3 regions of the Frankia sp. Mgl5 genome follow, and region 2 is predicted to be linked to each of the others. Evidence: predicted binding sites of a transcription regulator. Region 2 holds the regulator's gene; each other region holds the start of a gene.
The links. The regulator LexA, encoded in region 2, represses DNA repair genes until DNA is damaged. The targets are predictions, from matches to a motif close to CGAACNNNNGTTCG.

Region 1 (7,179 bases), on a different contig from region 2:
CCCGGGTCCTGCTGCAGTCGCCCCAGGTGCTGATCCTGGACGAGGCCACCTCAGCGCTGGACACCGTCTCCGAGGCGGCCGTCCGCGCCGCGCTCGACCGGCTCTCGGTCGGCCGGACCTGCCTGGTCATCGCGCACCGGCTCTCCACCGTGATCGATGCCGACCGCATCTACGTTATGGACCACGGCCGGGTGGTCGAGGACGGCACCCACGGCGAGCTGCTCGCCGATGATGGCGCCTACGCCCGCCTGTACCGCCCGGTCACGGTGGGCTGAGCCCGCCGTCCCGCGCGCGGGATCCAGCCGGTCGGGCACGCACGTGCAGGCGTTCCCCCTGCGGCCCGAACAGGCTGATGGCCTCCACCGCCTCCGGGCTCGGATTGCTGAATGCATGCGGGACGTGCGTGTCGAACTCGGCGACCTCGCCGGCGGTCAGGACGACCTCCCGCTCACCCAGGAACAGGTGCAGCCGGCCGGACAACACGTAGATCCATTCGTAGCCCTCGTGTGTCTGCAGTTCCCTCGTGCAGGCCGGCCACCCGGGCGGGAAGATCATCTTGAATGATCGCAGCCCGCCCGGACGTCTCGTCAGCGGTACGACGGTCATCCCGTCGCGCTCGAACGGCCGCGGGAGCACCCGTGGATCGCTTGTCGGCGGTGTGCCGACGAGCTCGTCAAGCGGGACCTGGTAGGCCTTAGCGAGGGGCAGTAGCAGCTCCAGTGTCAGCCGGCGCTGCCCGGACTCCAACCGCGACAGCGTGCTGACCGAGATCCCGGTGACCCGGGAGAGCGCGGGAAGAGTTGTCCCGTTCTGCTTGCGCAGCGCGCGCAGCCGGGGCCCGACCGCGGCAAGCACGGCCTCGATACCCTGTTCGGTTCCCACAGTCACCCCACCATGCTCGCCTTACAGTTGCTGTTCTGGCAATGATGTTTGTCAAACACACTCCCGGATGTGGAAGGTTCGGGCTCGGAACACTCCTCAGTCGAAGGGCGGTATCCGGATGAAGCAGATCTACGACGTGGTGGTCGTCGGTGGTGGGCCCACCGGTCTGAGTGGCGCCCTCACCCTGGCCGGGGCACGCCGGACCCTCCTGGTGGTCGACGCGGGCGAGCTCCGCAACGCCCAGCACGGGCGTGCACAACTACCTGGGCCGCGAAGGCGTCCCCCCGAGTGAGCTCCTGGCAACCGGACGGGCCGAGGTCATCGGCTACGGCGGTGAGATCGTCACCGCCACGGCCACCTCTCTCGATCGCCTCCCGTCAACACCGACCGTCGTTGACGGACCCGGAGTACCGCCCCAGTTCCGTGTCGAGCTTGACGATGGCCGCGTCACTACAGCCCACCGGCCGCTCGTGACCACCGGTCTGGTGGACGAGCTGCCGGACATACCCGGACTCGCCGCCCTGTGGGGGCACGCCGTCCTGCACTGCCCGTACTGCCACGGATGGGAGGTCCGTGACCAGCCGATCGGCGTTCTCGGCGGCTTACCGATGGCGGTATACACAGGTGCAGTCGGACCCCACCGGCGCGACCCAGGCCGCCGGGGTGTGGATCGCGGGAAACGGGGCAGACGTGGTGGCCTCAGTGATCACGGCGTCCGCCGCCGGCGTGAAGGCCGCCGCCCTCAACGCGGACCTGATCGCCGAAGAGACTCGCCTCGCGGTGGCGGCACGACGGACGGGCTACGTTCCGAGCGGCTGACCTGCCTAAACGGCTTACCCGCCTTCAACGGAGTGCTTTGGCCAACCTGGTCACCCCCTCCGCGATCTCCGCCGGGCTGTGCGTCGTGAAGGACAACCGCAGCGTCGCGGCATCCGCCGGCCCGGCGTAGAACGGTGCTCCGGGAACGTAGGCCACCTGTCTCCTGACCGCAGCCGAGAGGAGCGCCGTGGCGTCATAGCCATCGGGCAGCCGCGCCCAGACAAACATCCCGCCCTCCGGCCGGTTCCACGTGCTGCCCGCCGGCAGCCCCCGGGGAAGCCCGGCCAGGAGCGCGTCACGCCTCGGCCGATAGGCCGCGCAGACCCTGGCGATGTGCGCGTCGAGGTCGCTGTCGATCAGATACCGGGCCGCGGCCGCCTGGTCGATCGTTGAGGTGTGCAGGTCCGCGGCCTGCTTGGCGATCACGCAGGCGCGGCGTAGTACTTCCGGTGCCCGCAACCACCCGAGGCGCATCCCCGGTGCCATCGTCTTCGAGAAGCTTCCCAGCAGGATGGTGCGGTCCGCCGCGTCCTCGATCGACGCGATCCATGGCACGGCGGCACCCTCGAACCGCAGCTCGCCGTACGGGTCGTCTTCGATGATCCAGAATCCGCGCTCGGCGGCGACCCGGGCAATCGCGGACCGGCGCTCCGCGGGGACCGTCCGACCAGTCGGGTTCTGGAAGTTCGGGACAAGATAGATCAGCTTTGGCTTCTCGCGGGCCGCGACCTCCGCGAGCGCGTCGGGAACGATGCCATGCTCGTCGGTGGTGACCGGGTAGACCCGTGCGCCGGCGTAGCCGAACGACTGCAGCACAGCCAGGTAGGTCGGATCCTCCACGACAACGGCGTCCCCGGGTTCGAGAAGCGCGGTGATGAGGAGGGTCAACGCCTGCTGCGAGCCGGTCGTGATCAGAAGATCGTCGGAATGAGTGGGTAGGCCCCGGCCAGCCAACCGTGCGGCGATCGTCTCGCGCAGCAACGGGCTGCCCTCGGTCGACGAGTACTGCAATACCCGGCGCGGATCCTCACTCAGCACTCGGTCGTAGGCAGCCCGGATGCCCTCCGCGTCGAAGAACTCCGGCGCAGGCAGGCCGCCGGCAAAGGAGATCACTTCTGGTCGTTCCGTCAACGCGAGAATCTCACGTACCGGAGAGGTCTGGACGGATCCGACTCGGCTCGCGAGCTCCGGCGGCGCGGTTGTGTTCCTCACGTTGGTTGACTCCCTCGATTTCTCTGCCGCCCGGTTCCCTCCGGCGCAGGTCCCGCCCCGATCCTGCCTGACGCCAAGCAGATGACTCACGCCGGGCCACGTCAGGCCTTGTCTGGGATGGCATCTGCCAGTCGGGATCCTTTCCCGCCCCGGTCGGCGTTTTCGGACGGGACCGCGTGTACCCGGGATCTTCCCTCAAGTGCTCGGCGTGCCGATTCTTGGTCGTAGTCCCGGGTGAGACATCGACTTCGAGATATGTGTCAGGGGTGGTGACACTGGTTCGCCCGAGTGGGCTGGTCCACACGAAGGTTCCTTCCTGAGGTTGTGTGACCTGCCAGTGGCCACGATGTTTCATCCGGTGGTGTCGACGGCACAGCGGACCGAGATTCTTGGTCAGAGTCCGTCCATCCTCGGAGAAGGAGATGGTGTGATCGGTATCCGTGCGTCGTGATGGCCGGGTGCAGCCTGTGAATACACAGGTCCGGTTGCGGGCGCGAACATGGCGGACCTGTGCGGCGCTTGGTAGACGCCGGTCGGCGACCTCGATCAGATGTCCTTGTGGATCGGTCAGAATGCGCCGCCAGGTTGAGCCCGGCCGTTTGGCCATCTCCCGGGCTATTCGTGCGGGGATCGGGCCGTACCCCGGAATCTCGCCGGGGTCGTCGGACAGGCCCATCAGGGTCGTCGCGGGTACGACGACTTGAATGTCGCACGGCATCGGCGTGGCGTGGCTGCCTCGGCCCGTGAGCAGATCGACCAGCACGTCGGCACGAATCTGGGCGTGGGTCCGGTCGTCACCGTCGGATCTGTTGGCACTGATGGAACGGGCAGCCTGATCGATCCGCTGGTAGCAGGCCTCGGCGTCCTCCGTGGGAAGGACGGCTGTGAGCGCGCTTGTCCCGTCCTCGTCGGGAGAGATCCACACCCGTCGGTCCTTGCGTCGGGTCTCCGCGCGGTCTGCCGCGCCTTCGGGGTCGATCCTGGCTACGGCGCGCCTGCAGGCATCGGTGAAGGCGCGCCGGTTCGGTCGTGCTCCTCCGGCGAGCACGTGTGCTTCGACTCTGGCTGCGGTGCGGTCGTCGAGCGGGTGGACGGCTTTCTCCAGTGACTGCAGTCGTTGGAGATCCAGGACTCCCGCCCTGAGTGCGTCGACTGCGTTCGGAAGGCGCCGGGTGACGGTGCAGGCGAACGTCAGTTGGGCGGAGGCCGACTGGGGCGAGACCGCCATCGCGGTGGCTATCTCTTCGGGCGCGAACTCGTCGGAGACGAGTGATTGCTCGGCGCTTGGCGGGAGCCGGAGGGTCGCGAACTGAGCCAGCAGGGTCAGCAGATCCGCGTGGCCGGCCGCGATCGTGCGGACGACGCGAGAGATCTCCCTGAAGAGATCGTCGGCTTTCGTGTCGAGCGCCTCGCGGGTGCGGGTGTCGCCGCTGGTTGCCCACGAGTCCTCTCCTGGGCTGGTCGAGTGCGTCGGGGGACTCCCGACCACGGTGGCGGTCTCATCCCCCGGTGTGGGTCGGCCGTCTGATCCGGTGGATGTGGCGGCGGATCCGATCTTGGCGTCGGGCGCGTTGGTGGCGGTGCGTTGCCCGCGTGGCGACGTGCCACGCCTCGAGCCGGGAGGGGAGGTCATGGTGTCACCGCCTGTCCGCCAAGTCGTCGATATCGAACGTGTGTTCGACGGTATGGCTGGCGGGCGGGCAGGGCAAGAGGTTCGAGAGAAGGACTACGTCCGGTTCACAAATCATCCGTATCGATGAGGCAATTTTATGTGGTGGAACTAGTGGTCCCGCCGAATTTCTTCGGGTCTTGACTGTGATGTCGATCGTGCTACTGTCGAGGTGTCTCGGGTTTTCCGGGAGTGGAACATCGGTACATTGATTTTAGAATAGTGAGCGATTTTCGAAGATGGCTGGAGTTGACCTTCTCTGGTTCACCGATGGGCGCCCATCGGAAAGCCTTGCGTACATCGTCGGGTGCGCGGGCGACGTCACACTCGATGGATTCTTGTCCCTGTCGGAAATGTGTCCAGTCCTCGTCGTGAACCGGGATCGCGACGCGGGGGCGCATCTGACCGCAGAGGCGACAGCATTGTGTCCGGTCGCGGTGTATCGGACGGGGCCGGTGAGCGGGAACCGGACTCCGCCCAGATGCAGGAAAGCGGTGTCGACCGTCAACCGTCGCCGACCTCGCGTACGGCGCGGTAGAGGCCAGTCTCCCCTGAAATCCACAGCACCCCGTTTTTCTGGCCGGCCCAGCGCAGCACGAAGCCGATGGCATGGCCGACGACTGGACGGATCAGTGGCGGTCCATGGCGGCACGGTATTGCGGTGACCTCAATGGGAGATCGGTCCGGGGTGGTAGGCGCCACATCGGTCTCGGATACCAGGGTGCCGGGCTCCAGTTCGGTGAGAACCGTGGTGGTTCAGGGGGCAACTCCCCAAACGCAGCCCCCGACGCGTCTCGCGCCGGGAACGTGGCGATGACGGTTTGGTGCGTGCCAACAGGCTGCGGCCCGCATCGTCGAGGTTGTCGCCGTGGTGGTCTGAGTGAGCAGCGCGGCGCCGATCGGCCCGAGGTCGTCGGGTCTGATTGTGGGGCCGGTGACTTTAGTCGACGAGGTTCGTCGGGCTTTCGACCTGCTCCGAGTGCTGTGCCGTTCGCCTGTTCTGGCCTACACTGGTCCAATGAGTGAGACTGCAATCTCATATGGTGAGATGATCTGGGATCCGGAGACCTACGACGCGCAGCGTCGCCGGCTGGTTCCGTTCTTCGATCTGCTCTACGGCGCGGTCGGGGATCTGGTGGCTGAACTGGGTGGGGCGCAACCGGTGGTGCTGGATCTGGGCGCGGGAACCGGCCTGTTGTCTGCGGCGGTGATCGGGGTCGTGCCCGGTGTCAGGTTGCATCTGATGGACGGGTCGGGCCCGATGATCGACCGCGCGATGTCTCGGCTCCGGGCTCATGTGGTGGGTGTGACGGTCGCCGACCTCACCGACCCGCTGCCGGTGGGTCCCTTCGCCGCGGTCGTCTCGGCGCTGGCGATCCACCATCTGGACGACGAGGCCAAGCGGAACCTGTTCCGGCGTGTCCGTTCGGTACTTGTTCCCGGTGGTCTGTTCGTGAATCTGGAACAGATCGTTGGGCCTGATGAGGAGACCACCGAGAGGTACGAGCGGATGCACGAGCGATGGGCCCGTGGCGCGGGTTCGGACGACGAGGAATGGGCGGGGGCGCTCGCGCGCATGGCCCACGATCGGTGCGCTCCGCTCGACGACCAACTCGGGTGGCTGCGGCAGGCGGGCTTCGGTTCCGTCGACTGCGCGGTCAAGGCCTGGCGGTTTGCCGTGTACTCGGGGCGGGCTAGGTAGGCCTCTGGAGCCGTGAGCGGGCCGCCCGTGGCCGGGTCCGTGTGCAGTGCCTGGGCGGGTGGTGGTGGCTGTGCCTGGGCGGTGGCCGTGGGCGTGGTCGCGTCGCCGGTCCGGGTTCTGGCCCTGGCTCCGGTCACGCCCGTATTCGTATCCGCATCGCGTTCCGGTCGCGTTCGGCGGATCGGCTGGCGCCGACTGTGTCAGGCCATGCAGTGTCGGACCTGCGCGTCGAACGGGGCCCGACCGGGGTGCTTAGGGGGCCGGGAACTGTCCCCGGGCCACGGTCGGGCAGCCGTTCGGAGCGGTCGGTGAGTGATCGGTTCAGGGTGGTTGCGGCGGGAATCAGGTTCGGTTCTCCCTGTGTCTGCAAGGGTGATCCTCCGTCCTCACTGGAATGTCTGCGGGGAATTCCCTGGAACGCCCAGGCAAAGTTCTACAGCCATGTAGAGGTAAATTCCCCTCACGTGAGGGTGCTGTTGTGTCTATCGTGGCCGCATGCCGTGGCCGCATTAGGTGGTTGCGGCGGGCGGACTGCTGGTAGGTGGGGCGTCGGTACTACTATGGGCCGCCCGGAGTTACCTGGCCTGCTGGTCGCCTGGAGTTGTGCATGCGGATCGCTTTCCTATGCGAGCAGTACCCACCGATCATCTGGGATGGCGCTGGCGTCTACACGCACGACATCGCTCACGCACTGGTTCGGCGCGGCCATGAGGTTCATGTGCTGTGCACCCAGGGCCGCCGTATCCGCGACGACGTGTTCGACGGCGTTCACGTTCACCGCCGCCCGCTGTTGCGTGCGCCTGTCACTCGATACCTGGGGCCGGCCGCGAAGCTGATCACCGGCCGGGATCATCCGCGTGACTCCTTGTCGCTGCGGGCCTCACTGGCGGTGTCG
Region 2 (7,179 bases):
TCCACCGCGAGGATGAAGCACGCCGACACCTGCTGCGGCGCGGCCGTCCCGACGTTGAACCAGACCGGGGAGTTGAAGCTGAAGACCTGGTGCAGCAGCATCCAGGTCAGCTCGTGCTCGAAGATCTCGGCGTCGCTCTCCGACGCGAAGTAGCCGTGCTCGCGGCCGGCCGCGCCGTAGCGGAGCACGACCCGGTCGATGAGCTGGCGCAGCGACGACTCCCGATCGGGCGAGCCGAGCGCGCCGCGGAAGTACTTGCTGGCGACGATGTTGGAGGCGTTGACCGACCAGGCGGTCGGGAACTCCACCCCACGTTGCTCGAAGTTGACCGATCCGTCCCGCCAGTTCGTCATGACGACGTCGCGGGACTCCCACTCCACCTCGTCGTAGGGGTGGACTCCAGGCGTGGTGCGAACCCGCCGGATCTTCAGCCCGGCCACCTTCGCGGCCGATCTGTTCCCCTTGCCGCGGGTCTCGGTCATAGCGCTCCTCGTGTTCGCGTTCGATGGGTTCAAACAGCGGCCACCGGACTTACGTGCCCGGATCAGGCCTGGTCAGGCATGGTCCCGGGCAGGTCCGGCCCGGCGCCGGCAGTGCAGGGCGGGATGGCCGGATCAGCTGTTCCGCTGATCGGCCGGGGTGTGCGTGGGGTCTGGGACGGTATGTGGGGCCTGAGGCCGTGCCGGATCCGGCGGGCACGGCGGCGTACCCGAGGTGGCCGGTCCGGCTGGTGGCGCTCGATGCCCGTGGCCGCGCCGGACGGGATCGGGTCGGGGGCGGGGCAGGGGCACAGGTGGTCGGGTCCGAACATCAGGTGCAAAGGTGCTGGCCGCGGCGCATGCGCCGATGCCTGTATTACGTGCGCCGCGGGCGGCTTCCGTGGCCTCGCGCAGTACACGGACCACCGCGGCTCCGAGACCGGTGTGGCTCCGACTCCGCACCGACACGGCTCCAGGCTGGTTCCATTCCAGGTCGTTACACGGACCTGGACGCTCGCCGGACCGCGCCTCGACGCCTCCCCCGCGCCCGGCCCGCGATGCCGGAGCCGGCAGGCGGCCCACCGGCCGGGTTCGTGAGGCCGGCGCGGATCAGGCTGGGTCACTCATGGACGCCCGGATCCCGGTTCCGGGACCTCGGGCCGGTGCGTCAGGGGCCGGCCGCCGCCCGTGGGCCCGTGGTCACCGGAACGACGACAGCCGAGGCCCCGGTGGCCGCCGGCATCGCGGTCGGCTTCCCGGCGACGGGCGGCTCACCGCCGCCAGCCGACTCGGCACGCAGGGCCGCGATCGCCGCCTCGAAGTCGCCGAGCGACTCGAACGCCAGGTAGACGGAGGCGAAGCGGAGGTAGGCCACCTCGTCCAACTCTCGGAGGGGGCCGAGGATCGCTCGGCCGACATCCTCGGCGGCCACCTCCGCGGAGCCCGAGGAGCGCACCGTCTCCTCGACCCGCTCCGCCAGCAGCGCCAGATCGTCCGACCGGACGGGGCGGCCCTGGCACGCCTTGCGCACTCCCACGATCACCTTCGCGCGGCTGAAGGGCTCGGTGGCCCCGCTGCGCTTACGGACCCGCAAGGAGGCCTCCTCCATGGTCGTGAACCGACGGCCACAGGCCGGACACGACCGCCGGCGCCGGATCGCGGCGCCTTCCTCGGCCTCCCTGCTGTCGACGACACGGCTGTCGGGATGCCGGCAGAAAGGGCACCGCATGGTCCGCTCCCCTCCACCCCGGGCAGGCTGACACTGCCGCCCGCGGGGTGCGTCCGACTGGGTTCCGTCACCTCGACCGGCGGCCCCGTGGACAGACGGTCAAGGCCCTGTGGATTACCTGTGTAACAACCTGTGGATGACTTGCGGTGCTGAAACTACAAGATGTTGTGTCCACCGTAGCGCACACCCCCGACAGATCCGACACCGACCCCTCCGGTGCATGTGGTCCTCAGGTGTGTTCTCGCCAGCCCGCGCCGGGGCCACGACAGGCGGTGACACCAGCCGGACGTGCCCTCGGTGGGGCAGCCGCAACACCTGGCACACCGAACGCACCGGGCATGCCGGGCATGCCGGGCCGCCGAGCCATCGGGCATCGAGCCACCGGGGCATCGGGGCATCGGGGCCGCAGCAGGAAAGCCGGGTCAGGGGAGCCGGAGCTCCTGACCGGGCGTGAGCGTCACCGTGTCGAGGCCGTTCAGGGTCATGAGCCCGCGGACGGTGTCGCGGGTGTCGGCCTCGGGGGCGGCCTCGTGGGCGATCTCCCAGAGCGTCTCCCCGGACCGCACGACGTGCGTCCGGTAGCTCACCGGGACGCCGGTGAACGCCTGTGACGCCGTCACCAGCACCAACGAGAAGACAAGGCCGAGGACCGTGCTCGCCAGCGCCACCACGACGACGCGGCCGCGCCTGGTCAGCCGCAGCGGCGGCCGCGCACCCGACCTCCCCCGCCCACCGGCCCGCGACCGGGACCCGGCCCGAGGTCGAGGTCGAGGTCGAGCCTCAGGCCGGGCGTGGGGCTGAGGCCGGGGACGCTGGGGCTGGGACTGCCCGCTCGGCCCAGGACGCGGCTCGGGCACCGTGGCGGCCGACCCGGCCGCGGCCAACCCGACGGCTGCCTCACGCCACCACATGCCGGGCATCTCGATGACGGACGCCCCGGATCGCCGCTCACCGCCCCGCCTGGACTCAGCAGGCGGCACCGTGGCAGCCGGAGCAGCCCCCGAGAGACCACATCGGGCGCCACGAGAGCGAACCGGGCGCCCTACCGGCACGCGGCCCATGCCGCGCACCGCCACCCCCCGCACCCCGCGGCCACGGACGGCGACTCCGCCCACCGCGGCTCCACGCACGCCACGTGCCCCCCGCGCACCCGTCGCGACCTGCGCACCCTGCCGCAGCGCGCAGCTGCGGGACACCGGGTGACCCCGCCGAACTGACGCATTCCCACCGGCCGCACCGCCACCGTCGGTCATGCCAACCTCCCAGGCACGAACACTTGTTCGATCGAACGCCTGAGCGATTCTTACACGGCCACCACGCACACTTCCCCCGACACGCTCGAACAGACGTTTGAGATTCGGCGACCGGCCGACTACCGTCAAGGACGATCAGTTGTGGACGATCGTGCGAGATGAACCGAGCACGAAGGACCCCGCCAAACCGATCAGCCGAACCGATCAAAAGTTACTAATCGGACAAAGCATTGGAACGACCGGGTGGGTGTTGGCGGAGCCGGGCCGTCGACCACCCGGTCCTTGGCAGCCGCCGGTGGCACCATCCGCCGCGCGTAAGCATCGACAGGAGAGCGGTAGGCGATGACCAGCCAGGAACGGGGTACCCGCCGAGGTGACACCCGTGGCAACGTCCGGGATTTTCCCGACAGCCCCGCGGACGCCTCGGGCCTGACGCAGCGGCAGAAGAAGGTGCTCGAGGTCATCCGGTCCGCGGTGGAGCGGCGCGGATACCCGCCGAGCGTCCGGGAGATCGGCGAGGCTGTCGGCCTGACCAGCACCAGCAGCGTCGCGCACCAGCTCAAGGTGCTGCAGGAGAAGGGGTTCCTCCGGCGCGACCCGAACCGGCCGCGGGCGATGGAGGTGCTTCCGATCGGCGGCGCGAAGGCCGGCGGGCGTTCCCGCGCGGGTGCCGCGGCGGCGGCCGGCGCACCCGCCGAGACAACGGCGCTGGAGGCCGGCACGCCCACCTACGTCCCCCTGGTGGGGCGGATCGCGGCCGGTGGGCCGATCCTCGCCGAGCAGGCGATCGAGGACGTCTACCCACTGCCGAAGGAGATCGTCGGCGAGGGAACTCTGTTCCTGCTCAAGGTGGTCGGCCAATCGATGATCAATGCCGCCATCTGTGACGGCGACTTCGTCGTCGTCCGGCAGCAGCCGGTGGCGGACAACGGCGAGATCGTCGCGGCGATGATCGATGGAGAGGCCACGGTCAAGCGGTTCCGGCAGCGCGACGGCCGGGTGTGGCTGGCGCCGGAGAACCCGGCCTTCTCCGACATCCCGGCCGAGGACGCGACCATCCTCGGCCGCATCGTGGCGGTGATGCGCCGGGTCTGATCCCCGGCACGCGGCCGGCACCGGGCAGGCCGGGCACCGGTCAGACGTCAGGCGTCTGACCGGTGCGGTGTTCAGCTCGCGGTGTTCCGTCGGGGCTGGTGTTCAGGCAGGGTCGTCAGGCGCGGAACGGCTCCAGCTCGGCGGCCAGGCCCACGGGCACGCGCGCGGCGACCTCGGTGCCCTTGCCGGTGTGCTCGACTCGGAGCACCTCGCCGATCTGGTGGATGCGGGAGACGAGATCGCCCCGGGTGTAGGGCACCAGCAGGGACATCTCGACCTCCGGGTGCGGTATCCGCGCCGAGAGCGCCTCCACCAGCTCCTGCAGCCCCGCCCCGGACCGCGCCGAGACAAAGATGGCGTCCGGCACCGCCTGGCGCAGGACGGCGAGCGTGGTCGGGTCGACCGCGTCCACCTTGTTGACCACGATGAGCTCGGGCACCCCGGCCGCGTCGATCTCGGCGAGCACCTCGCGCACGGCCGAGATCTGCCCCATCGGGTCCGGGGCCGAACCGTCGACGACGTGCAGGACGAGGTCGGCGTCCACCACCTCCTCGAGCGTCGAACGGAACGCCTCGACGATCTGGTGCGGCAGGTGGCGCACGAAGCCGACCGTGTCGGCCAGGGTGAAGATCCGGCCGTCGGGCAGCGTGGCCCGGCGCACCGTCGGGTCGAGGGTCGCGAACAGCGCGTCCTCGACCAGTACGCCCGCCCCGGTCAGTCGGTTGAGCAGCGACGACTTGCCGGCGTTGGTGTAGCCGGCGATCGCGACGGCGGGAACGGCACCGCGGCGGCGCGACGACCTCTTGGTCGCCCGGACGGTGGCCATCCCGGTGAGCTCTCGGCGCAGCTTGGTGATGCGCGCGCGCAGCCGGCGACGGTCCGTCTCGATCTTCGTCTCACCGGGGCCACGGGTACCGATCGGCGCCCGGCCGCCGCTGGCGGCCTGCCGGGACATCGACTCACCCCAGCCGCGCAGCCTCGGCAGCATGTACTGCAGCTGGGCGAGCTCGACCTGCGCCTTGCCCTCGCGCGACGTCGCGTGCTGAGCGAAGATGTCGAGGATCAGCGCCGTCCGGTCGATCACCTTGACCTTGACGACCTCCTCGAGCTGGCGCAGCTGGCCGGGGGTCAGCTCGCCGTCGCAGATCACCGTGTCCGCGCCGGTCGCCAGTACGATCTCGGCGAGCTCCTTGGCCTTGCCGGAGCCCACGAAGGTCGCTGCGTCGGGCCTGTCCCGGCGCTGCACGAGCGCGTCGAGCACGACCGAGCCGGCGGTGGTGGCGAGCGCGGCCAGCTCCGTCATGGAAGCCTCGGCCTCGACCTGCGAGCCCGACGTCCACACCCCGATCAGAACGACCTGTTCCAGCCGGAGCTGGCGGTACTCGACCTCGGTGATGTCCTCGAGCTCGGTGGTGAGGCCCGGGACACGGCGCAGCGCGCCACGGTCCTCCAGGTCGAGCCCGTCGCCCTCCTCGTCGAAGAACGAGAACCCGTCGGCCTCGGCCAGGGCGAGCGCGGTGCCGGCGCGACCGTCACGACCCTCGTGGCCGTCGTGGCCGCCGTCGCCCGAGTGCAGTTTCAGATGCGGGGTGGACGCCACAGCGGCGTCAGCGCGAAGACTCATACCATCCGTTCTCAACGCGGCACGGTGACCGCGTCATTCCAGTCCGCCCCGGCCGGGACGGCACTCTTTCGCCCCATCAGCCGGGTTCGCCCGGCCGATGAAACACCGTCACTCTCAGGGTGACACGGCATACCCGCGATCGCGAACCCTTTACCGGACGGTGCCCGCCACCGGACGACCTCGGCAGACCTGAGGCGGGCACCCGGCCCGACGCCCGGGCGCACCCACGCGCCACGGGTCCCCGAGGGAGATCGAGGGACTTCGCCCTGCCTGCCCCGGCCGCGCTCAGCCTGCCTCGGCCGCGCTCAGCCGGCCCCGACAACGCTCGGACGCCGCTCGCCCGCGGGAGCCGCCGGGCCGAAGCCACCCGCCGCGCGCAGCCAGTCGGGACGAAGGACACCGTCCGACACCAGCACGGCCGGGCCACTGAGCAGGACGGTCGACTCCCACCAGCCGACAGTCAGCCGCCCGCCGGGGAGGTCGACCTCGACCTCTGCGGGCGGCCCATCGCCATTGCGGGCCGCCCAGGCCACAGCGACGGCACACGCGCCGGTGCCGCAGGACGCGGTCTCACCGACGCCCCGCTCGAAGACCCGCATGGCGACCCCGTCCGGAGCCGGGACGACGACCTCGACATTCACGCCCTCGGGGAAGGCGGCGGCCGGGTAGGCCGGCGCGCGCAGGTCCAGGCGCGCCAGGCCGGCCGGGTCGAGGTCGTCGGCGAAGCAGACCGCGTGCGGGTTCCCCATCGAGACCGGCACGGCGGCGAACTCCCGCCCGGCGACCGTGACCGGCACCGGGCCGGCGGCCAGCTCGGGCGGTCCCATCTCGACGGTGACGTCGCCGCCCGCCGGCACCTCGACCGCCCGCAGGCCGGCCCTGGTGGCGATGACGAGACGGCCGGGCGCGGCGTAACCCGCGTCGACGAGATAGCGGGCGAACACCCGGACCCCGTTGCCGCACATCTCGGCGATCGACCCGTCGGCGTTGCGATAGTCCATGAACCAGCGGGCGGCCGCGCTGTCGCCGGCGGCGGCGGGCTCGGCCGCGGTCAGCACGACCCGCAGCACCCCGTCGGCGCCGATGCCGGTGCCCCGGTGGCACAGCGCCCGCACCAGCTCGGGGCTGAGATCGAGCTCGCCGTCGGCATCCGGCAGGATGACGAAGTCGTTACCCGTTCCGTGTCCCTTGACGAAGCGCACGCCGCGATCGTACGGCCGCGGCGAGCTCACCCCGCGGCAGCCGCCCGCGAACGGTCCCCTCGCCCCGAACCACCCGGATACGCGGTACCTCCTGACTGCGCGGTACCTCCCGAACGCGTCGGCTGGGCGGGACGTCCCTGCGGGTCGCCGGGACGCCCGTGCTGGTCGCCGGGACGTCCAGGCTGAGGGCCAGGGCGGCCGGGGGTGGCGCCGGACCACCCGGGTTGACTCGCCGGCCGGAAGCCGGTCTCGGCCCGGGTCTCAGCGGACGGCTTGTACCACCTGTCCGGCCGGCCGC
Region 3 (7,179 bases), on a different contig from region 2:
AGCCGGACGTAGCCGAGGCCGACGTCGTTGAGCGTGCGCAGGTGCCGGGCGATCGCCGGGACCGCCGCGAAGAACTCGGCGGCCTCCTCGATCGGCATGTCGAGCACCTCGGCGATGTTGCGGCCCTTGAAGTGCACCTCCAGCGTCTCCCGGTTGTACCGGGCGCCCGCGCAGACCTCGCACGGGACGTAGACGTCCGGCAGGAAGTTCATCTCGATCTTGATGGTGCCGTCGCCGGAGCAGGCCTCGCACCGGCCGCCCTTGACGTTGAACGAGAACCGGCCCGGCAGGTACCCGTGGACCTTCGCCTCGGTCGTCTCCGCGAACAGCCGGCGGATGTGGTCGAACACGCCCGTGTACGTCGCCGGGTTGGACCGCGGGGTCCGGCCGATCGGTGACTGGTCGACCCGCACCGCCTTGTCGAGGTGCTCGAGGCCGGACACCGTGCGGTGCCGGCCCGGCACCTCGCGCGCGCCGTTGAGATGGTTCGCGAGCACGCTGGCGAGGATGTCGTTGACCAGCGTCGACTTGCCCGAGCCGGAGACGCCGGTGACCGCCACCAGGCAGCCGAGCGGGAACGACACCGTCACGTCCCGGAGGTTGTGCTCCCGGGCGCCGTGCACGGTCAGTGAGCGCGACTTCGTCGGCGCGCGGCGGATGTCGGGCACCGGGATCTGCCGCCGACCGGAGAGGTAGGCGCCGGTCATCGACTCCTCGCTGCTCAGCAGCTCCTCGACCGGGCCGGAGACGACCACCCGGCCGCCGTGCTCACCGGCGCCGGGGCCGATGTCCACCACCCAGTCCGCGGCACGGATCGTGTCCTCGTCGTGTTCCACGACGATCAGCGTGTTGCCGAGATCGCGCAGCCGGACGAGGGTCTGGATGAGACGGCGGTTGTCCCGCTGGTGGAGGCCGATCGACGGCTCGTCGAGCACGTAGAGCACGCCGACCAGCCCCGAGCCGATCTGGGTGGCGAGGCGGATCCGCTGGGCCTCCCCACCGGCGAGCGTGCCGGCGGAACGGTTCAGGGACAGGTAGTCGAGGCCGACGTCCAGCAGGAAGGCGAGCCGTGCGTCGATCTCCTTGAGGACCCGCCCGGCGATGGCCTGCTCCCGCTCGCTGAGCTCGACGCCGCGCAGGAATGCCGCGCACTCCCCGATCGACATCCCGGAGACCTCGGCGATGGAGCGGCCGCCGAGCGTGACGGCCAGCGACTCCGGTTTGAGCCGGGCGCCCCGGCACGCCGGGCAGGGCACGTCGCGCATGTAGCCCTCGTAGCGCTCGCGGCTGCTGTCGGACTCGGCGTCCGAGTGGCGGCGGCGCAGGAAGGCCATCACGCCTTCGAAGGACGTGTAGTAGGAGCGCTTGCGGCCGTAGCGGTTCGTGTAGCCGACGTGGATCTCGGTCTCGCCGCTGCCGTGCAGGATCGCCTTGCGGGCGCGCTCCGGCAGCCCCTCCCACGGGGTGTCCATCCGAAAGCTGAGGTCCTCGCTGAGCGCCGTCAGCAGCCGCTCGAAGTACTCCTTGTTGTGCCCGCCGGCCCACGGTTGGATCGCGCCCTCGGCGAGCGAGAGCGTCGGGTCGGGCACGACGAGGTCGGGGTCAACCTCCTTGCGGGTTCCCAGACCCGAACACTCCTGGCAGGCCCCGAAGGGCGAGTTGAACGAGAACGACCTCGGCTCCATCTCCTCGAAGGAGAGGTCGTCGTACATGCAGGCCAGGTGCTCGGAGTACATCCGCTCCCGGTCGGGGTCGGCCGGATCCCGGTCGACGAAGTCGAGCAGCACCAGGCCGCTGCCGAGCTTGAGCGCCGTCTCGATCGAGTCGGTGAGGCGGCGCTTGGCCGACTCCTTCACCGCGAGCCGGTCGACCACGACCTCGATCGTGTGCTTGCGCTGCTTCTCGAGCTTGGGGCGCTCGGTGAGAGCGACGACGGTGCCGTCCACCCGGACCCGGGCGAAGCCGGAGCTCTGCAGCTCGGCGAAGAGGTCGGCGTACTCGCCCTTGCGGCCACGGACGACCGGCGCCAGGACCTGGAAGCGGGTGCCCTCGGGGAGCTCCAGGAGCCGGTCGACGATCTGCTGCGGGGTCTGCCGGGCGATCGGGCGGCCGCACTTCGGGCAGTGCGGGTGGCCGACCCGCGCATACAGCAGCCGCAGGTAGTCGTAGACCTCGGTGATCGTGCCCACCGTCGAGCGCGGGTTGCGCGAGGTCGACTTCTGGTCGATCGAGACCGCGGGTGACAGGCCCTCGATGAAGTCGACGTCCGGCTTGTCCATCTGGCCGAGGAACTGGCGGGCGTAGGCCGAAAGCGACTCGACGTACCGGCGCTGCCCCTCGGCGAAGATCGTGTCGAAGGCGAGGCTCGACTTGCCCGAGCCCGACAGCCCGGTGAAGACCACCAGGCCGTCCCTGGGCAGGTCGAGATCGACGTCACGAAGGTTGTGCTCACGTGCTCCGCGGACGACAAGACGGTCAGCCATCGTCAGGTCCCTCGTGGTCTTCGGTCGGGTGTGGGTGACAGTCGGATACAGGTGACAGTCAGGTTTGGGTGACATCAGGTTTGGGTGACATCAGGTGTGGGTGACAACTGTCGCGGCCTGCGGCAGGCATGCTACGGACGGATTTGCGGCCCGTTACGCGGCCCCGCGGGCAGGCGCCGCGCCCCGGGCCCGGCTCCGCAGCGGCACCGGATCAAACGCGCGTTCGAACACGACCGACGCTACACGCCCGGGCCGACATGCCCGCACCGGCGGTGCCCGGCTCCGCGCAGGGGAACCCCGCGGGCCACATCCTTGTTCCGTCGAGGGCACACGGCGGTCACGCCGATCAGAATGGATGCGCTCCGCGGATCATTCCACGTCACCCGGCCGCCATCACGGCGGTCCGGCCACGGACGGATCCGCGCGGACCAGTCCACGGAGAGATCGAGGAGAACCGTGATGAACATCGGCGCCGGATACACGGGCGAGGTCACCGTCGGCGGGCCGGCGGACACCCGCGAGCTCCCGGACCTCACGATCACCAAGGTGGCGGTCGGCCCGTTCGACAACAACTGCTATCTCCTGCGCTGCGCCGCGACCGGCGAGCAGCTGCTCGTCGACGCGGCGAACGAGACCGACACGCTGCTACGCCTCGTCGGCGACAGCGGGTTGGCCACCGTGGTGACGACCCACCGGCACGCCGACCACGTCCAGGCGCTCGAGGAGGTCGTCGCCGCGACCGGGGCCCGCACCGTGGCGCACCCGCTCGACGCGCCCGCCATCCCGGTCCCGACGATGGACCCGGTCGTCGACGGCGACGAGGTGCACGTCGGCGAGGTCACGCTGCGGGTCGTGCACCTCGTCGGGCACACGCCCGGCTCCGTGGCCCTGCTCTACGACCAGGACGGCGACGCCCCGCACCTGTTCACCGGCGACTGTCTGTTCCCCGGCGGCCCAGGGAACACCTTCGGGGACGCCGCCGCCTTCGCCACCCTGATGGACGGCCTCGAGGCCAAGGTGTTCGGTCCGCTGCCCGACCGGACATGGATCTACCCGGGCCACGGAAAGGACACAACACTCGGCGCCGAGCGCCCGCACCTGGCCGAGTGGCGCTCCCGCGGCTGGTGAGACGGCGATCAGCCGCACCCTGCCCGGCGGTCGGCTGTACCTGACAGTCGGCTGTACCTGACGGTCAGCGGTACCCGGCGGTCACCTGTGGCGACTGGTCCGCGCGGGACACCCGGGGCGCCCGGGGCGCCGGCACCTGCCCGGGCGCGGCGGTGTCCATCCGGCCCAGGTCACGGCGGGTGGCGACCGGAACGGCCCGCCAGCGGGACCGGGTGGCGGGCTCCCAGCGAGGCTGGACCAGTCCCGTCGCGACGCCGGACAGGATCCTCGACGCGCGCAGCGCGTCGTGGATCCGGCCGGTCGCGAGCTTGCGCAGCGCCAGCGCCGCCAGCTGCGCCACGTGGACGGCGAGCCAGCCCCGCCCGAGCGTGTCGCCGTGGCGCCGCGCGTAGATGGCGGCCGAACGGCCGAGTTCGGCGTACATCAGGCCCGCGCGGCCGACGGTCCCGCCGCCGACGTGGGTGACATGGCAGCAGTCGTCGATCCACGCGATGCGGCCACCGGACGCGTGCAGCCGGGCGAAAAGGTCCGTTTCCTCGTAGTACATCCAGTAGGACGGGTCGAAACCGCCCATCCGGAGGAACGCCTGGGTACGGATCGCGAAGAACGCCCCGACGGGATAGCAGAGCTCGGGCCAGCGTTCCACCGCGGCGACCTCACCGCGCACCGCCGTGTACGCATTCGTACGGATACTCGGAAGCACCGCCGCGCTCCGGCCGGAGAGGCCGGTCTCGGCCCGCACCGGGAAACCCACCACGTCCGCGTCGGCGGGTATCGAGCCGAGGATATCGGGAAGCAGGTCCCTGGTCCGCTCAGGCATGGTCACGTCGCTGTTCACGACGAGCAGCCACTCGGGCGGGGACGCGGGCCGCGGTTCCTGCGCCGGGCCGGGCCGCAGCGCACGGAGCACGGCGATGTTCACAGCCGTGCCATATCCGACATTCCCGTGCCCCTCGTACAGCTCAACGCCCGCGGGCAGGTCTTCGTGCACCGTGCCGGGCCGGTTCTCGACCAGCGCGACCCGGCAGCCGGTAGCCCCGGCCAGGGTCGCCAGAAGACAGTGGAGCTGGGGTGATCCACCATAGGAGACAACAACGGCCAGAAGGTTGTGCATAGTCCGCCTTGAAGGAGAAACAGAGGGATTCGGGAAGCTCGGATGATCCCGGCAGCCTCAAAACACTAACGTGAGCGCCACACTGTCGCCCACATGACAATCGGCGCGTCGCCGAGTCATAAATTCGTATTAATAATAGGTAGCTCTCGCCGGCCGGTACGCCGCCGCCGGACCATGTCCGAGCGGGGCGGCCGGCGCTCCGCCCTGAAGCGTGTTGCGCCAGCAGCGCATGGGCTGGCTCAGCCGACTCGCTTCGATGGTCCGCGGACCCGGGCCGGGTCGACCTCGCCCCGGATCGGGTGATCGGCGGGCAACGGAGACATCGCCGTGGCACCGTGTTTGCCATGGTCCGCGCCCTGCTGCCGCCGGTGGCCCTCACCGAGAAGCAGGCCGCGGCAGTGATGGCGGCGCTGGCCGCGCTCCAGGACGGCCCGTTCGCCGCCGACGCCGCCGACGCGCTGGGCGCCGTCCTCGACGCGCTGGGCGTGACCGGCACGGCCGCCCGCGAGGAGCTCACCGAAAAGGCACGGCGGATCGGCACGGACCCGGTCCGCGCCCTGCGGGGGCCGGTGGCCACCGTTGTCGAGGCGGCTCTGCTCGACGGAGTCGTCATCACGATCGACTACGTCGACGCCGCCGGCGCGGTCAGCGAGGGACGTCCGGTGGAGCCCCGGCTGATCGGTTTCACCGGAGGCCACTGGTACCTGTTCGCGTGGTGCCTGCGCCGGAGCGGCCCACGCTGCTTCCGGTGGGACCGGATCACGCGCGCGGAGGCGACGCGGACCCCGGTCCAGGAACGCGACACGATCGCGGTTTTCGGGATCCCGCCCACCGGGACCCACCCCGCGCCCGCCCGTCGACCCGCCTGAACCAGGTCCGCCTCGCCGGCGGCGGCTAGCGTCCCGAGTCCGCCGCGTTGGCCGCCGGTGCGTCGGCCCGGGTGTCCGTGCCGGTCACCAGATGACCGCCATCGCCGGCCCCGCTGACTCCGACGGCCCCACTGAGCCCGCCGACCCCACTGAGCCCGCCGGCCTCGCTGGACCCGCTGAGGCCGCCGACCCCACCCTCGTGGCCGTCCTGGCCGCCGTCGCCGTTCTCGGCGGGCGGCTCCGTCGTCAGCGACCAGACGATCGCCCCGGCCAGCACGACCGCGATCACCGTGAGGGACAGCCAGATCGGCATGTGCCAGACGTCGGTGAGCAGCATCTTCACCCCGATGAAGGCAAGGATCGCGGCGAGCCCGGTCGCCAGGTGGTGGAACTTCTCCATCAGCCCGGAGAGGAGGAAGAACAGCGACCGCAGGCCGAGGATGGCCAGCGCGTTGGCGGTGTAGACGAGGAAGGTCTCGTTCGTCACGCCGAGCGCCGCGGGCACCGAGTCGAAGGCGAACAGAACGTCCGCGGTCTCGACCGCCACCAGCACGGCGAGCAGCGGCGTGGCGATCAGCTTGCCCGCGCGCCGCAGGACGAAGTGCTGCCCCTCGTAGGCGTCGGTCACCGGGATCACCCGGCGCAACAGCCGGACGGCCCTGCTCTGCCCGGGGTCCATGTCGACGCCGTCGTCGCGGACCATCTTGAACGCCGTGTACAGCAGGAAGGCGCCGAAGATGTAGATCACGAAGCTGAAGTTCTCGAGCAGCGCGATGCCGGCCGCGATGAACAGGAAGCGCAGCACCAGAGCGCCCAGCACGCCGTAGAACAGCACGCGGTGCTGGTACTCCCGCGGGACCTTGAAGTACGAGAAGATCAGCGCGAAGACGAACAGGTTGTCGACCGAGAGGCTCTTCTCGAGCAGGTAGGCCGCCGCGTACTCGCCGGCCGCGCCGGGGCCCTGCCAAGCCCAGAGGACGAAGGCGAAGGCCACACCGAGCGACACCCAGCCGACGCTCCACCACGCGGCCTCCTTGAAGCCGATGACGTGCGCTCTGCGGTGCGCGAGCAGGTCGATGGCGAGCAACAGGAGCAGGCCGCCAATGAAGGCGGCCCAGGCCCAGGCGGGCACATCCACGGAATCTCCTTCGGGTGGTACGGGGGGGCGCGGCCGGTGGCCGCGGTCACCGGCGGGGCTCACGGGCCCCGCCGGGAATGCTGTGCTCTGGTCCGCCGGGCGCCGTTGCCAGCAGCGTGACCAGAGCGGGTTCAGGACGGGCCGCCGAGCCCGCGCCGCGCGGGCCGCTCAGGCCCGGCGGCGGTGGGGACGTCCGCCGGGAACCCGGCGGGACCGGGCTCTCGGCGCGACCGGTGAGCTCACCGGCGACGGCGGCCGAAGCTGGCCGGGGTGACCACCCGGCCGTGCAGCGGCGCGGTCTCCAGCGCCCGGGCCAGTTCGCCCGGGCCCACGGTGCCCACCATCCCGGGCAGGCCGTCCGGGCCGTCAGCGACGACGACGATCACGCCCGCGGCGGGCCGGTGCGCCAGCCGCGACGCGACCACGGCGAGCGGCTCCTCCGGACGG

Region 1: the regulator LexA is predicted to act here: its motif matches at 4,580-4,593, upstream of MXD62_RS27800 (HNH endonuclease signature motif containing protein).
Region 3: the regulator LexA is predicted to act here: its motif matches at 2,696-2,709, upstream of uvrA (excinuclease ABC subunit UvrA).

The regions. Positions count from the first base shown of each region.
Region 1 is NZ_JALKFY010000795.1:20,570-27,748, forward strand. Features, by position in the region: gene MXD62_RS27775 (ABC transporter ATP-binding protein) at 1-275, shown strand, start outside; gene MXD62_RS27780 (XRE family transcriptional regulator) at 262-882, opposite strand; partial or broken gene MXD62_RS41005 (NAD(P)/FAD-dependent oxidoreductase) at 1,001-1,701, shown strand; gene MXD62_RS27795 (PLP-dependent aminotransferase family protein) at 1,726-2,913, opposite strand; gene MXD62_RS27800 (HNH endonuclease signature motif containing protein) at 2,843-4,402, opposite strand; gene MXD62_RS27805 (class I SAM-dependent methyltransferase) at 5,601-6,284, shown strand; gene MXD62_RS27810 (glycosyltransferase family 4 protein) at 6,892-7,179, shown strand, end outside.
Region 2 is NZ_JALKFY010000614.1:56,998-64,176, reverse strand. Features, by position in the region: gene MXD62_RS14555 (vitamin B12-dependent ribonucleotide reductase) at 1-482, opposite strand, end outside; gene nrdR (transcriptional regulator NrdR) at 1,147-1,707, opposite strand; gene MXD62_RS14545 (LysM peptidoglycan-binding domain-containing protein) at 2,130-2,378, opposite strand; gene lexA (transcriptional repressor LexA) at 3,303-4,055, shown strand; gene hflX (GTPase HflX) at 4,171-5,679, opposite strand; gene dapF (diaminopimelate epimerase) at 5,985-6,881, opposite strand; gene MXD62_RS14525 (EAL domain-containing protein) at 6,908-7,179, opposite strand, start outside.
Region 3 is NZ_JALKFY010000009.1:40,042-47,220, forward strand. Features, by position in the region: gene uvrA (excinuclease ABC subunit UvrA) at 1-2,483, opposite strand, end outside; gene MXD62_RS06635 (MBL fold metallo-hydrolase) at 2,943-3,611, shown strand; gene MXD62_RS06640 (galactosyltransferase-related protein) at 3,676-4,725, opposite strand; gene MXD62_RS06645 (YafY family protein) at 5,070-5,594, shown strand; gene MXD62_RS06650 (TerC family protein) at 5,620-6,732, opposite strand; gene MXD62_RS06655 (peptidase M50) at 6,972-7,179, opposite strand, start outside.